DNA from 4 places in the Mesorhizobium sp. WSM3873 genome. Region 2 is predicted to be linked to each of the others. Evidence: predicted binding sites of a transcription regulator. Region 2 holds the regulator's gene; each other region holds the start of a gene.

Region 1 (3,486 bases), on a different contig from region 2:
CGGCACCAGGTCGAGACGCGCTGTATCCGCGCCGCGCACGATCAGCGCCAGACGATCGAGCGCCTCGGTGCCCAGGCCGAACTCCTCAATCATCGTGTCGAAAGTGCAATGATCGCCGCGATGGCTCCAGAACACGCCTTCGATGTCGAAGGGCACCGCGGCGAAGCGGTCCGCGACCAGGGGCACCTCGGCCGGGTCGACGAACAGGAACACGGCGCCAGGATCGACAAATCGTCGGATCAGCCAGGGGCAGGCGATGCGATCGACCTTCGGCCGGGAACGCGTGACCCATACGGTGCGACCCTTCCCGTCGCGGGGCGGAATGGCGTCGGCCGCGACTAACGGGGCCTTGGCGGCGGCCCAGGCCGCGAAACCGCCTTCCAACGATTCCGCCGGAATGCCCTCGTGGCGCAGCCACGCGGCAACGCCTTGCGAGAGTTTCTCTCCGCGCTGGCAGATGACCACGACCTTGGATCCGCAGAAGTCGGCCGCCCAGGTCGAGACGGTTCTGAAGTCGCGCCGGCAAGAAGCCGGCAGCAGCCGCGGATCGGCTTGAAAGTCGTCGTCGATGCGTACGTCGACGACGCGAGGTGCATCCGGCAGGCCGACGAGTCGGGCAAGCTGCGGCACTGTGATCTGAGTTGTTGACGGCATGGCGTCCACCTCCTGAACGAAGAGAGTTTGGACGCGATCGTTGGGCTGACGCCTCACGGGGTCGTCGCGGGGAACCCCTTAGCCAGGATGCTGGAACGCTCCCCCACGATTGTCAAGAATTCTTGTCGAGGAAGGCGCGGCCCCGCACCTTCTTTGGAAGGTGCACTTACTGCGCCGTCCAACCGCCATCCATCGGCAGGGTCGTGCCGGTCATCTGCTTGGCCGCATCCGAGCACAGGAACAGCGCCAGCGCCGCCAGCTCCTCAACGGTGACGAACTCCTTGGTCGGCTGCGCGGCAAGCAGCACATCGTGCTTGACCTGTTCCTCGGTCATGCCGCGCGCCTTCATCGTGTCGGGGATCTGCTTCTCGACCAGCGGCGTCCAGACATAACCGGGCGCAATCGCATTGACGGTGATGCCATCCTGCGCGACTTCCAGCGCCACGGTCTTGGTCAGGCCGGCAATGCCGTGCTTGGCCGAGACATAGGCCGACTTGAACGGCGAGGCGACCAGCGCATGCGCCGAGGCCGTGTTGATGATGCGGCCCCATTTGCGGCTCTTCATGCCCGGCAGCACCGCCTTGATGGCATAGAACGCGGCAAGCAGGTTGATGCGGATGATTGCTTCCCACTTGTCGTCGGGGAACTCGTCGATCGGCGCGACATGCTGGATGCCGGCATTGTTGACCAGGATGTCGAGGCTGCCGAACGCCTCCTCGGCCTCGCGGATCATGGCGGTGACCGCCCCGCCGTCCATCATGTTGGCGCCGGAATAGCGGCACTTGACGCCGAAATCCCTCTCGATGCCGGCGCGCTCCTTTTCGATCGCCGTGGCATCGCCCAGGCCGTTGATGGTTACGTTGGCGCCCTCGGCGGCAAAGGCGCGGGCGATTGCAAGGCCGATGCCGCTGGTCGAGCCAGTGACGAGCGCATTCTTGGAAGACAGGGAACCCATGGCAGATCTCGCACGTGGAGGGAGGGACTGTTGAAGCACATAGTTTGTGCGTCGCAACATAACAATGCCATGCCCGTATTTCGGTGCGATTACAATGTTGTGATGCAGTTCGAGCGACAGGAAGCTGGCGGTCCTAGGGCGTACATGGCACTGTCATGGTGCCGTGCAACATAATCCCCTGTGCGTGTCCCGTGTGTCATTCCTGAAGGGTGAACAGCTTGGAAATCGCCGAAGTCGTGAAGCGCGCCTATGCGATGCCGCTTACCAACCCTTCTTTTCCGCCAGGCCCCTACCGTTTCTTCGACCGCGAATACATCATCATCACCTACCGCACGACGCGCGAGGCGCTGGAAGCCGTCGTGCCGAAGCCACTCGAGATCGATGAGCCGCTGGTCAAGTATGAGTTCATCCGCATGCCGGATTCGACCGGCTTCGGCGACTATACCGAGACCGGTCAGGTGATCCCCGTGCGCTTCGGCGGACAACATGGCGGCTATGTCCATTCCATGTATCTCGACGACGACGCGCCGATCGCCGGCGGCCGCGAGCTCTGGGGATTCCCGAAGAAGCTGGCCAGCCCCAAGATCGTGCATGAGGGCGAGGTCGTGGTCGGCACCCTCCACTATGGCAGCGTGCTCTGCGCCACCGGCACCATGGGCTACAAGCACCGCGAGGCCGACCACGACCAGGTGCTCGCCTCGCTCGCCGCGCCAAACTTTCTGGTCAAGATCATCCCGCATGTCGACGGCAGCCCGCGCATCTGCGAGCTGGTCCGTTACTACCTCACCGACGTGACGCTGAAGGAAGCCTGGACGGCGCCGGCCGCGCTCGACCTTCGGCCGCACGTCATGGCCGACGTCGCCAAGCTGCCGGTACTGGAGGTGGTCTCGGCCGTCCACTTCATCGCCGATCTGACGCTCGGACTGGGCGAGGTCGTTCACGACTATCTCGCCGGCCGGTCCGCGACCAGCGCAATCCAGCCGGAGAAGGCTCGTGCTTGAACGCACCCCAAAAACGGCGGCAGCCGCCACCATCGAGGAAATAACGGCGCAATACGACCGCATCGCCCTGGTGTTCCAGGGGGGCGGCGCGCTGGGCGCTTATCAGGCCGGTGTCTATCAGGCGCTGTCCGACGCCGGCTGCGAGCCGACCTGGCTGTCCGGCGTCTCGATCGGCGCGATCAACGCATCGATCATCGCCGGCAACGAGCCGAGCCGGCGCCTGCAGCGGCTGGAGCAGTTCTGGCAGACGGTCTCGGGCCGCAAGATCTGGGCCTATACGCCCGAAGGCGACATCTATCGCGACATCCGCAACCGCACTTCTTCGTGGATGACGATGACTATGGGCCAGCCCGGCTTCTTCAAGCCACGCAATCCAAATCCCTGGTTCCAGCTGCCGGGGGCGGAAGGCGCTACCAGCTTCTACGACACCGCCGAGCTGAAGGACACGCTGGAAAGCCTGATCGACTTCGACATTCTGAACGACGGTAAAAAGCGGCTGAGTGTCGGCGCCGTCAATGTCAGGACCGGCAACTTCGTCTATTTCGACACCGACAAGGTGCGCATCGGACCGGAGCACATCATGGCGAGCGGCGCGCTGCCGCCGGCCTTCCCCTCGATCCGCATCGAGGGCGAGTACTACTGGGACGGCGGCATCGTCTCCAACACGCCGCTGCAATATCTGCTCGACCAAGAGGAGGACCGCACCTCGCTGGTCTTCCAGGTCGATCTGTTCAGCGCTCGCGGCGTGCTGCCGCGCGGCATGGCCGACGTGCTGTCGCGTCACAAGGACATCATGTATTCCAGCCGCACGCGCCAGAACACCGACAATTTCCAGCGCATCCATGCGCTGAAGATGAAGCTGCTCGATGCACTGAA
Region 2 (3,486 bases):
GCGCTGAAGGACATCAACCTGTCGCTGCCCGAGCGGAGCGTCACCGCCTTCATCGGACCTTCGGGCTGCGGAAAGTCGACGCTGCTGCGCGTGCTCAACCGCATCTACGAGCTCTACCCGAAGCAGAGCGCCGAAGGCCAGGTGCTGCTCGACGGCAAGAACATCCTCGACCGCTCGCAGGACCTCAACCTGCTCAGGACCAAGATCGGCATGGTGTTCCAGAAGCCGACGCCGTTCCCGATGTCGATCTACGAGAACATCGCCTTCGGCGTCAGGCTGTATGAGAAGATCAGCAAGGCCGAGATGGACAATCGCGTCGAACAGGCGCTGAAGCGCGCCGCGCTGTGGAACGAGGTCAAGGACAAGCTCAACGCCAGTGGCCAGAGCCTTTCGGGCGGCCAGCAGCAGCGGCTCTGCATCGCCCGCACGGTGGCGGTGAAGCCGGAGGTCATCCTGCTCGACGAGCCGGCATCGGCGCTCGATCCGCTCTCGACCGCCAAGATCGAGGAGCTGATCGACGAGCTGCAGGCCGACTACACGATCGTGATCGTCACCCACAACATGCAGCAGGCGGCGCGCGTGTCGCGGCAGACGGCGTTCATGTATCTCGGCGAGCTGATCGAATTCGACCGGACCGAGAAGATTTTCACCTCGCCCCGCGAGAAGCGCACGCAGGACTACATCACCGGCCGCTTCGGCTGAGTTCATACGAGGACATAACCATGGCCCATACGGTCGCTTCCTTCGACGAGGATCTGAGGCAGATCAGCCAGCTCATCCGCGACATGGGCGATCTTGCCGGCTCGATGGTCGGCGCGTCGACCAAGGCTCTGCTGAATTCCGACAACGCGCTGGCGCAGCGCGTGGTCTCCGACGATGCCATCATGGACGCGCGCCAACGCGAGCTCGACGATCGCGCCATCACGCTGATCGCCAAGCGCCAGCCGATGGCCGACGACCTGCGCAGCGTCGTTGGCGCCATCCGGATGGCCGGCGATCTCGAGCGCATCGGCGACCTTGCCAAGAACATCGCCAAGCGCGTCGGCTCGGTCGGCGTCAGCGCCGCGCCGCGCGATCTGTCGCACTCCATCGACTCGATGGCGCAGCTGGTGCTGATCCAGGTCCAGGGCGTGATCGAGGAATACGCGGCCGGCGACGCCACGGCGCTCGCCAAGCTCCGCAACGACGACGAGCGCATCGACGTCAAATACACCTCCGTCTTCCGTGAGCTCCTCACCTACATGATGGAGGATCCGCGCAACATCACGGCTTGCACGCATCTGTTGTTCTGCGCCAAGAATCTGGAGCGCATCGGCGACCACGTCACCAACATCGCCGAGAACGCCTACTATGTGCTGACCGGCACGCAATTGCCCGCGAATCGTCCTAAGCAGGACGAGACGGCGATGTCGGCGCCGGCGGCCTGACAGCGAAGGTGCCTGCTAAATGATCGCGCCACGCATCATGGTGGTGGAGGACGAGGAGCCGCTGGGGGTGCTGCTCCGCTACAACCTCGAATCCGAGGGCTATCAGGTCGAGGTGGTGACGCGCGGCGACGAGGCCGAGATCCGCCTGCAGGAGAATGTGCCCGACCTTCTGGTGCTCGACTGGATGGTGCCGGCGGTGTCCGGCATCGAGCTTTGCCGGCGCCTCAGGATGCGGCCCGAGACCGAACGCCTGCCGATCATCATGCTGACGGCGCGCGGCGAGGAAAGCGACAGGGTGCGCGGCCTCTCGACCGGCGCCGACGACTATCTGGTCAAGCCGTTCTCGACGCCGGAATTCATGGCCAGGGTCAAGGCGCTGCTGCGCCGCGCCAAGCCGGAGGTGCTGTCCAGCGTGCTCAAGGTCGGCGACATCGTCCTCGACCGCGAATCGCACCGCGTCTACCGCAAGAAGAGCGAGATCCGGCTCGGCCCGACCGAGTTCAGGCTGCTTGAATTCATGATGCGGCATCCCGGCCGGGTGTTCTCGCGCAGCCAGCTGCTCGACAATGTCTGGGGCGAGACGATCTATATCGACGAGCGCACCGTGGACGTGCATGTCGGCCGCCTGCGCAAGGCGGTCAACAACGGCCGCATGCCGGACGTCATACGTACCATCCGTGGGGCGGGCTACGCGATCAGGGAAGACTAGAGCCAGGGCACCGAAGGTCTGACGGGTTCTATCTGCGCTGGCGGGTTATCGAGACACTGGTGCTTCGCCGTCCACGGGCGGAGCACGAAGCGTCGCGACGCGGCGCAGACCCGACGATCCACGCGACTTCCTCGCGCCGCGGCGGTGCAGAAATTCTGCTCCGCCGGTAATGGCATGGATTCCAGGATCTGTGCGACGGAGCTTCGCTCCTGCTCCGCCCGAATGACGAAGCTGCGGGGCCTTCGCTAATCTCCGGCGTCTGCAGGACGCACAGAAGCCAACGATCGCTATCGAAGCTGCTCAGGCCACGTTCTTGCCCATTCTCGCCTGCACGCCCGAGGCGAAAATCTCCTGGTCGACGAAGGTCAGCGCGCGCATGGCGCAGCCCTCGCGGATCAGCGGCAATTCGTTCGGCTCGGTATCGAAGGAGATCGAGTTTGAATGCTGGCCTCCGGCGGTCTGGCCGATCGCCTCGCGCAGCGCCGGCTCGATCAGGTCGAAGGCGGCGGCGCTGACGCCGACCATGGCGACCGGCGCCGGGTCGATCAGCGCGAACAGGCTGCCAAGGCCGAAGCCCAGCGCCTCCCCGGCCCGGCGATAGGCCTCGCGCTCCGGGCCATCCGTCTCGCGCGCCTTGGCGGCGAGCGCCCGCATGTCGGCGTCGCCGACATCGACCGGCTCGGCGTCCTCGCTCATCTTCATGGCGCTGCGCCAGATGGCGTAGTTGCCGGCATAGGCCTCGACGCAGCCGCGGCGTCCGCAACGGCAAAGCGCGCCGCCCGGACGATGGATCATGTGGCCGAACTCGCCGCCGGAAGAATGCGTGCCGGTGAACAGCTCGCCCTTCAGCACCAGGCCCATGCCGATGCCGTGCGAGAGCAGGATGGCGATGAAATTGTCGCGATAGCGGTCGGGATCGCGCCACTGCAGCGCCACCGCCATCATGTTACAGTCGTTTTCCATGGTGGCCGGAATGCCGAATTCCTTTTCCAGGATGTCGGCGAAGGGAATGTCGGTCAGCGGCGTGATCGGCGACCACAGCATGGCGCGGGCATGGGAATCGGTGATGCCCTGGATGCCCATGGCGATGCGGGCGACGCTGCCGACGTCGAGGTCCGGATCGTCCAGCCGGCGCCGCACGATCGCCAAGCATTCGCCGATCAGCTCGTTGCGCGGCATGGTGAGGGTATCGAGGCGGCGCTGCTCCTCGGCGATGACCTGGCCCGCATAATCAATAACGGCGACCGAGAGGAAATTGAGCGACAGCACCACCGTCACCACCGCCGCCGCCTCAGGCCTGAGCGCGAGGCCCACCTGTGGCCGGCCGCGCTTCAGAGACGCGGTCTCGCT
Region 3 (3,486 bases), on a different contig from region 2:
TCCCGAAAAGTGGAAGCCGGTTTTCGGATCGGATCATGCGGAAAGACAAAGGACTCTAGTATGGCCACGCCCCTCGTTGTCTCGGACGTCGCAAAGAGCTTCACCATGCATCTGCGTGACGGCGTCACGCTGCCGGTGGTGGCTGGCGTCTCGTTCTCGATCCGCGCCGGCGAATGCGCCGTGCTTGGCGGGCCGTCCGGCGCCGGCAAAAGCTCGATCCTGAAGATGCTCTACGGCAACTACGCCGTCGATGAAGGCCAGATCATCGTCCAGCACGCGGGCGGGCTGATCGATGTCGCCAGCGCCAGCCCGCGCACTGTGCTTGCCGTACGCCGGCAAACAATCGGCTATGTCAGCCAGTTCCTGCGCACCGTGCCGCGCGTACCGGCACTCGACGTCGTTGCCGAGCCGCTGGTCGAGCGTGGCGAGGACCGGGGGGCCGCGCGCGACAAGGCACGCGAGCTTCTTTCGCAGCTCAATCTGCCGGAAAAGCTCTGGGCGCTGCCGCCCGCGACCTTCTCCGGCGGCGAGCAGCAGCGCGTCAACATCGCGCGCGGCTTCATCACCGAGCATCCGATCCTGCTGCTCGACGAGCCGACCGCCTCGCTCGACGCGAAGAACCGAGATGTCGTGGTCGAGCTCATCGCCGGCAAGAAGGCGGCGGGCGTCGCCCTGCTCGGCATCTTCCATGATCAGGACGTTCGTGATGCGGTGGCCGACCGCATCATCGACGTCACCGCCTTCGCCGCAGGCAGGGTCGCCGCATGAGCAAACTTTCGGAGGCGCCGCTCGTCCATCCGACGGCACAGGTCGAAAACTCGACGCTCGGCCGTTGGACCGAGATCGCCGAGCGCAGCCGCGTTTCTGAAAGCGAGCTCGGCGACTATTCCTACATGATGCAGGACTGCGCCGCATGGTGTGCAACCATCGGCAAGTTCTCCAACATCGCGGCGAGCGTGCGCCTCAACGCCACCAACCACCCAACCTGGCGGCCGACGCTGCACCACTTCACTTATCGCGCCTCCGACTATTGGGACGACGCCGAACATGAGAGCGAGTTCTTCGCAGAGCGCCGCGCCAAGCGCGTCACCGTCGGCCACGACACCTGGCTCGGCCATGGCTCGACCATCCTGCCCGGCGTGACCGTCGGCGACGGCGCGGCCGTCGGCGCCGGCGCCGTGGTGTCGAAGGATGTCGCGCCATACACCATCGTTGCCGGCGTGCCGGCAAAGCCGATCCGCGAGCGCTTCGACCGCCGCACGGCCGAGCGCTACCAGGTGCTTGCCTGGTGGGACTGGGACCATGCCCGGTTGCGCGCAGCGCTCGACGATTTCCGCGAGCTCTCGGCAGAGGCTTTCCTGGAGAAGTATGGCGGCTAACGATTGTGAATGGGCAGCAGTGAATGGCAGCAAGGAGAGAACCATTCATCGGTTGCCTGTGGGTCGTAACAAAACTGACATCGATCCGACACCCCAGCTTCATCGGCCTGCGCTAGCGAGGGTTAACAGACCTGCAAAACCGCGACGGACTGGAGCTTTGGTATGTCGGCATCATCGGCCACGCTGGAAATCCGCGGCATAACCCGACGATTTGGCAAGAACACCGCCGTCACCGATATCAACGTCTCGATCCCGCAGGGCCAGATGGTCGGCATCATCGGCCGTTCCGGCGCCGGCAAGTCGACGTTGTTGCGCATGATCAACCGTCTGATCGATCCCAGCCAGGGATCGATTTTTTTCGATGGCGCCGAGGTCTCGCGCCTGCAGGGCTCGCCGCTGCGCCGCTGGCAGCGCGACTGCGCCATGATCTTCCAGCAGTTCAACCTGGTGCCGCGCCTCGATGTGCTCACCAACGTGCTGCTCGGCCGCCTCAACCACCGCTCCACGCTGTCCAACCTGCTCGGCATGTTCTCGCGCACCGAATGCGCCGAGGCGGTCGCCGCGCTCGAGCGCCTCGACATCGCCCGCACTGCGCTGCAGCCGGCGGGCACGCTCTCCGGCGGCCAGCAGCAGCGCGTGGCCATCGCGCGCGCCATGATGCAGCAGCCGAAGGTGCTTTTGGCCGACGAGCCGATCGCCTCGCTTGATCCGCTGAACGCCAAGGTGGTGATGGATTCGCTGCGCGACATCAATTTGCGCGAAGGCATCACCGTCGTCACCAACCTGCACACGCTGGACACCGCCCGCGCCTACTGCAACCGCATCATCGGCATGGCCGCCGGCAAGGTCGTCTTCGACGGCGCGCCCGAGGACCTCGACCGCGACGCCGTGCGCACCGTCTACGGCGCCGATGCCAACGGCGTCGAGATTTCCGAGGCCATCACGTCGACCAGCGTCAGCATCAAGCCGAAGATCACCGCATCCGCCGGCCCGCTCGAACCAGCCTTCCCCGGCTACTGAGTCCAGCGCCCCGGCCGAAGCGGTTCCGGGCAGATTTTGGATTTCGGCAAGAGCAACCTGGATCGCCCGCCCGCGTCAAAGGCTGAACTCAAAAATTCGAACGCTGCCGGCGCGAAGCCGGCAAAAACAGGAGAGAGGTCAAATGTTCAGGAAAATGGTTTTTGGCGCCGTGTCGATACTGGCCATGGCCGCAAGCGCAGCGCATGCCGCCGACATCAAGGAGTTCCGCGTCGGTATCCTCGGCGGCGAGAACGAAACCGACCGCCTGCGCAACTACCAGTGCCTTGCCGACCACCTGAAGGCCGAATTCGGCTTCGAGAAGGTGTCGCTGTTCCCGGCCGCCGACTATGACGGCGTCATCCAGGGCCTGCTCGGCGGCACGCTCGACTTCGCCGAGCTCGGCGCGTCCGGCTACGCCAGCGTCTATCTCAAGGACCCGAACGCCGTCACTCCGATCCTCACCACCAAGCAGACCGACGGCTCGACCGGTTACTATTCGATCGGCCTGGCGCTGAAGACTTCCGGCATCACCGACATCAAGTCGGCCAAGGGCAAGAAGCTCGGCTATGCCGATCCGGATTCGACCTCGGGCTATCTGATCCCGCTGACCCAGATTCCGAAGGACACCGGCGCCTCCAACGAGACCTACTTCGCCTCGACCCAGTTCAACGGCGGCCATGAGAACAACATCCTCGCCGTCCGTGACGGCAAGGTCGACGTGGCGGTGGACGATTCTTCGGGCATCGGCGATTTCAAGAACGGCTACACCTCCGGCACCTTCCACAAGGAAGTCGCCAAGGGCGCCGTTGACCCGAACGACTTCGTCGAGGTGTGGCGCTCGGGCCTGATCCCGAACGGTCCGCTGGTCGTGCGCACCGCGCTCGGCACTGAGATGACCGCCAAGCTCGCCGACTTCTTCACCCAGTTGCCGACCAAGGACAAGCCTTGCTTCGAAGGCGTCGAGGGCGGCGACTTCACAGGCTACGTGCCGGTCAAGCCTGACTTCTACAACGTCATCATCGAAGCCCGCAAAGCCGCCATCGGCGGCTGACGGCATCGGGAAAAAGGGCGGCGCGGTGAGGCGCCG
Region 4 (3,486 bases), 260 kb from region 2:
AATCACTCGCACCCATCGCGGCCGCCATGGCGCGCAGGCGCCGGCGCAATTCCTGCTTGTTGTTCTCGCTCACCACCCGCGCAGGATGGCCGTGCTCGGGATATTCGACCGCCGCATTGGTCATGCCGCAGCCGCGATAGTCCGGCCTCTGCGTGCGTTTGCCGACGCGAGTGAGGAAAGCGATGATCTGCGCGCGCGCATTGCCAGGATGCGCGTCCACGGCCTCGTCGAACCGCTGCCAGAATTCGAGGTCGTACTTGCGCAGATAGGAAGCGGCGAGTTCGTCCTTGGACGGGAAGGTCCGGTACAGGCTGGGCTTGGTGACGCCGGCGCGCCTGACGATCTCATCGACGCCGATCGCCCGGATGCCTTCGCGATAGAACAGGTCGCGCGCCACGTCGAGGATCTTGTCGGCAGCCTTCGGCGCCGGCGCCGTGCCGGCTCCGCTGATCGACGCTTCAATTTTTTTGTCCGATGGCATTCAACAAACTCGCTTGACAATGTTACTGACCGGTACGTATGAATGGCGCCGCTCCATTGCAACGTACCGGTCAGTAACATGATAACTCATTCCCGCCCCTTTGGCCAGCGCTACGCCTTCGTCGTCGTCGCAGTCATCTTCTTCTGCCTGCTGATCGCCGCCGGTCTCCGTTCCGCGCCGGCGGTCATGATGCTGCCGCTGGAAGAGAGCTTCGGCTGGCGGCGCGATGTCGTCTCGCTTGCCGCCGCGGTCGGCATCTTCCTCTATGGCCTCACCGGGCCATTTGCCGCGGCGTTGATGGAGCGGATCGGGCTACGCCGCACACTGCTTGCCGCGCTGCTGATCATGTCGGGCTCCACAGCGCTCAGCCTGCTGATGACCAAGCCGTGGCATCTGCTGATCACATGGGGGGTATTTTCGGGCATCGGCTCGGGCGCGGTCGCGACCGTGCTCGGCGCCACCATCGTCAATCGCTGGTTCAAGACCAATCGCGGCCTGGTGATGGGGCTGATGTCCGCCTCCAGCGCGACCGGCCTGCTGGTGTTCCTGCCGCTGCTCGCCTCGCTGGCTCAGTCGGGAGGTTGGAAGCCGGTCGCCGTTGCCATCGCCATTGCCACGGCGGCTCTCGTGCCGCTGGTCTTTCTGCTGGTGCCGGAGCGCCCGGCTTCCATCGGCCAGGTGCGTTATGGCGCCGATGCCGACGACGTGCCGCCGGTGTCGCCGGCCGCGCAAGGCAATTTCCTGGCGCATACGCTGAACACGTTGCGCCGTGCCGCGGGAACCAGGGTGTTCTGGTACCTGTTCGCCACATTCTTTGTCTGCGGTTTCACCACAAACGGCCTCGTCGGCACGCATCTCATCGCCTTTTGCGGCGACATGGGCATCGGCGAGGTGCAGGCAGCCGGGCTATTGTCGATGATGGGCATTTTCGACCTGATCGGCACGACGCTGTCCGGCTGGCTCACCGACCGTTTCGATCCGCGCAAGCTGCTTGGCGTCTATTATGCCGTGCGCGGCCTGTCGCTGATCTATCTGCCCTATTCCGGGTTCTCGGCCGTCAGCCTGATCATCTTCGCCGTGCTCTATGGGCTAGACTGGATCGCCACCGTGCCGCCGACGCTCAGGCTCGCCAACGAAGCTTTCGGCGACCGCAGCGGCCCGATCGTGTTCGGCTGGATCGTCGCCGGCCACCAGGTGGGCGCCGCGGCGGCGGCGGCCTTCGGCGGCACGATGCGCGAATTGCAGGGCAATTACGAGCTTGCCTTCCTGATCGCCGGCATGACCGGCATAGCCGCGGCCTGTATTTCGCTCTTGATCAACACGAGCAAGCCGGCTTTTGAGCCGGAACCGCAGGCGGCCTAAAGCGCGACTTCCCCTTCTCCCGCAAGAGGAGAAGGGAGAGATGTGACCTGTTATCAAAATTTCATGGTTCCGATATGCGCCTGAAACATTGAGGCCGGAGGGTTGCGGTCCCGTTCAACGCCATCCGGAGACAGCCATGAACAAGCTCTCGTTAACCCGCCGCGCTTTCGTCACCTCGGCCAGCGCCTTTGGCCTAGTCGGCGCCTCCGGTCTCGCGTTGCCTTACTATTCGCGCGCCAATCAGCGCCCGGCCTTCACCCACGGCGTCCAGTCCGGCGATATCGACGCCACCTCCGGCGTGATCTGGACCCGCACCGACAGGCCGGCGCGCGTGATGTACGAAGTGTCGACCACCGAAAGCTTCGCCGACGCCGTCAGGCTGGCGCCGCTCGATACCTCGCCCGCCAGCGACTATACGGTGAAGCGGCTGCTCACCGACCTCGCCGCCGACCAGGACATTTTCTACCGGATGACGGCCGCCGATCTTTCCGACATCAACGCCGTCTCCGAGCCGATCGTCGGCCGTTTCCGCACCGCGCCGGCGTCGAAGCGCGACGTGCGCTTCGCGTGGTCGGGCGACACCGCCGGCCAGGGCTGGGGCATCGACGAGACCGGCATGAAGACCTACTCCACCATCGCCAAGCACACGCCTGACTTCTTCCTCCATTCCGGCGACACGATCTATGCCGACGGCGCCATGAAGGACGAGGTCGACCTGCCCGGCGGCGGCAAGTGGAAGAACGTCGTCATGATCGACGGCAAGCGCAAGGTCGCCGAAACGCTGGACGAGTATCGCGACCAGTGGAAGTACAACATGATGGACAAGCACGTGCTCGCGCTTAGCGCCATCTGCCCGACCTTCTACCAGTGGGACGACCACGAGGTGGTGAACAACTGGTCGGATTCGAAGGACCTGACGGCCGACAACCGCTACACGGAAAAATCCATCCATGTGCTGGCGGCCCGCGCGGCGCGCGCCTTCCATGAAATGACGACCATCCGCTACGAGCCTTCGGAACCGGGACGCGTCTACCGCAAGATCGCCCACGGGCCGCTGCTCGACGTGTTCTTCCTCGACATGCGCTCCTATCGCGGCCCGAACGGCCCCGACATGGAGGACACGCTGACGCCGAAGTCGCGCATGCTCGGCGAGCAGCAGACGCAGTGGCTGAAGCGCGAGCTGGCGAATTCCAAGGCGACCTGGAAAATCATCGCCGCCGACATGCCGCTCGGCCTCGTCGTCTGGAACGACGCGGCCAAAAAGGCCGGCGCCGAGGCGGTCAGCAACGGCGACAATGGCACGCCAAAAGGCCGCGAGCTCGAGTTCGCCGACCTGCTGCGCTACATCAAGAACGCCGGCATCACCAACACGGTGTGGCTGACCGCCGACGTCCACTATACGGCGGCGCATTACTACAATCCGGACAAGGCGCAGTTCCAGGATTTCAACCCGTTCTGGGAATTCGTCTCCGGCCCGATCCACGCCGGCACCTTCGGTCCCAACGATCTCGACATGACCTTCGGGCCCGAGCTGAAGTTCATCAAGGCGCCGAGCGCCGAGCAGGGCCAGAACCTGCCGCCATCAGCGGGCCTGCAGTTCTTCGGCCTGGTCGACATTTCCGGCGCCACCGAGCAACTAACGG

Evidence for each region. Region 2 encodes PhoB, which activates phosphate uptake and scavenging genes when phosphate is short. Its sites were predicted from a motif close to TGTCATNNANCTGTCAT; they were not measured.
Region 1: A9K71_RS03630 (acetoacetate decarboxylase) is a predicted target of PhoB. The motif match lies at 1,687-1,703, and genes of this name have one in related genera.
Region 3: phnC (phosphonate ABC transporter ATP-binding protein) is a predicted target of PhoB. The motif match lies at 1,444-1,460, and genes of this name have one in related genera.
Region 4: A9K71_RS23070 (alkaline phosphatase) is a predicted target of PhoB. The motif match lies at 1,892-1,908, and genes of this name have one in related genera.

The regions. Positions count from the first base shown of each region.
Region 1 covers NZ_LYTM01000003.1:202,936-206,421, forward strand. Annotated here, with positions in the region: gene A9K71_RS03620 (sulfurtransferase/chromate resistance protein) at 1-654, opposite strand, end outside; gene A9K71_RS03625 (3-hydroxybutyrate dehydrogenase) at 821-1,609, opposite strand; gene A9K71_RS03630 (acetoacetate decarboxylase) at 1,828-2,610, shown strand; gene A9K71_RS03635 (patatin-like phospholipase family protein) at 2,603-3,486, shown strand, end outside.
Region 2 covers NZ_LYTM01000045.1:288,575-292,060, forward strand. Annotated here, with positions in the region: gene pstB (phosphate ABC transporter ATP-binding protein PstB) at 1-702, shown strand, start outside; gene phoU (phosphate signaling complex protein PhoU) at 723-1,427, shown strand; gene phoB (phosphate regulon transcriptional regulator PhoB) at 1,447-2,136, shown strand; gene A9K71_RS24385 (ROK family transcriptional regulator) at 2,437-3,486, opposite strand, start outside.
Region 3 covers NZ_LYTM01000057.1:249,316-252,801, forward strand. Annotated here, with positions in the region: gene phnL (phosphonate C-P lyase system protein PhnL) at 61-768, shown strand; gene A9K71_RS29660 (DapH/DapD/GlmU-related protein) at 765-1,379, shown strand; gene phnC (phosphonate ABC transporter ATP-binding protein) at 1,542-2,399, shown strand; gene phnD (phosphonate ABC transporter substrate-binding protein) at 2,542-3,450, shown strand.
Region 4 covers NZ_LYTM01000045.1:23,978-27,463, forward strand. Annotated here, with positions in the region: gene A9K71_RS23060 (TetR/AcrR family transcriptional regulator) at 1-481, opposite strand, end outside; gene A9K71_RS23065 (MFS transporter) at 560-1,843, shown strand; gene A9K71_RS23070 (alkaline phosphatase) at 1,980-3,486, shown strand, end outside.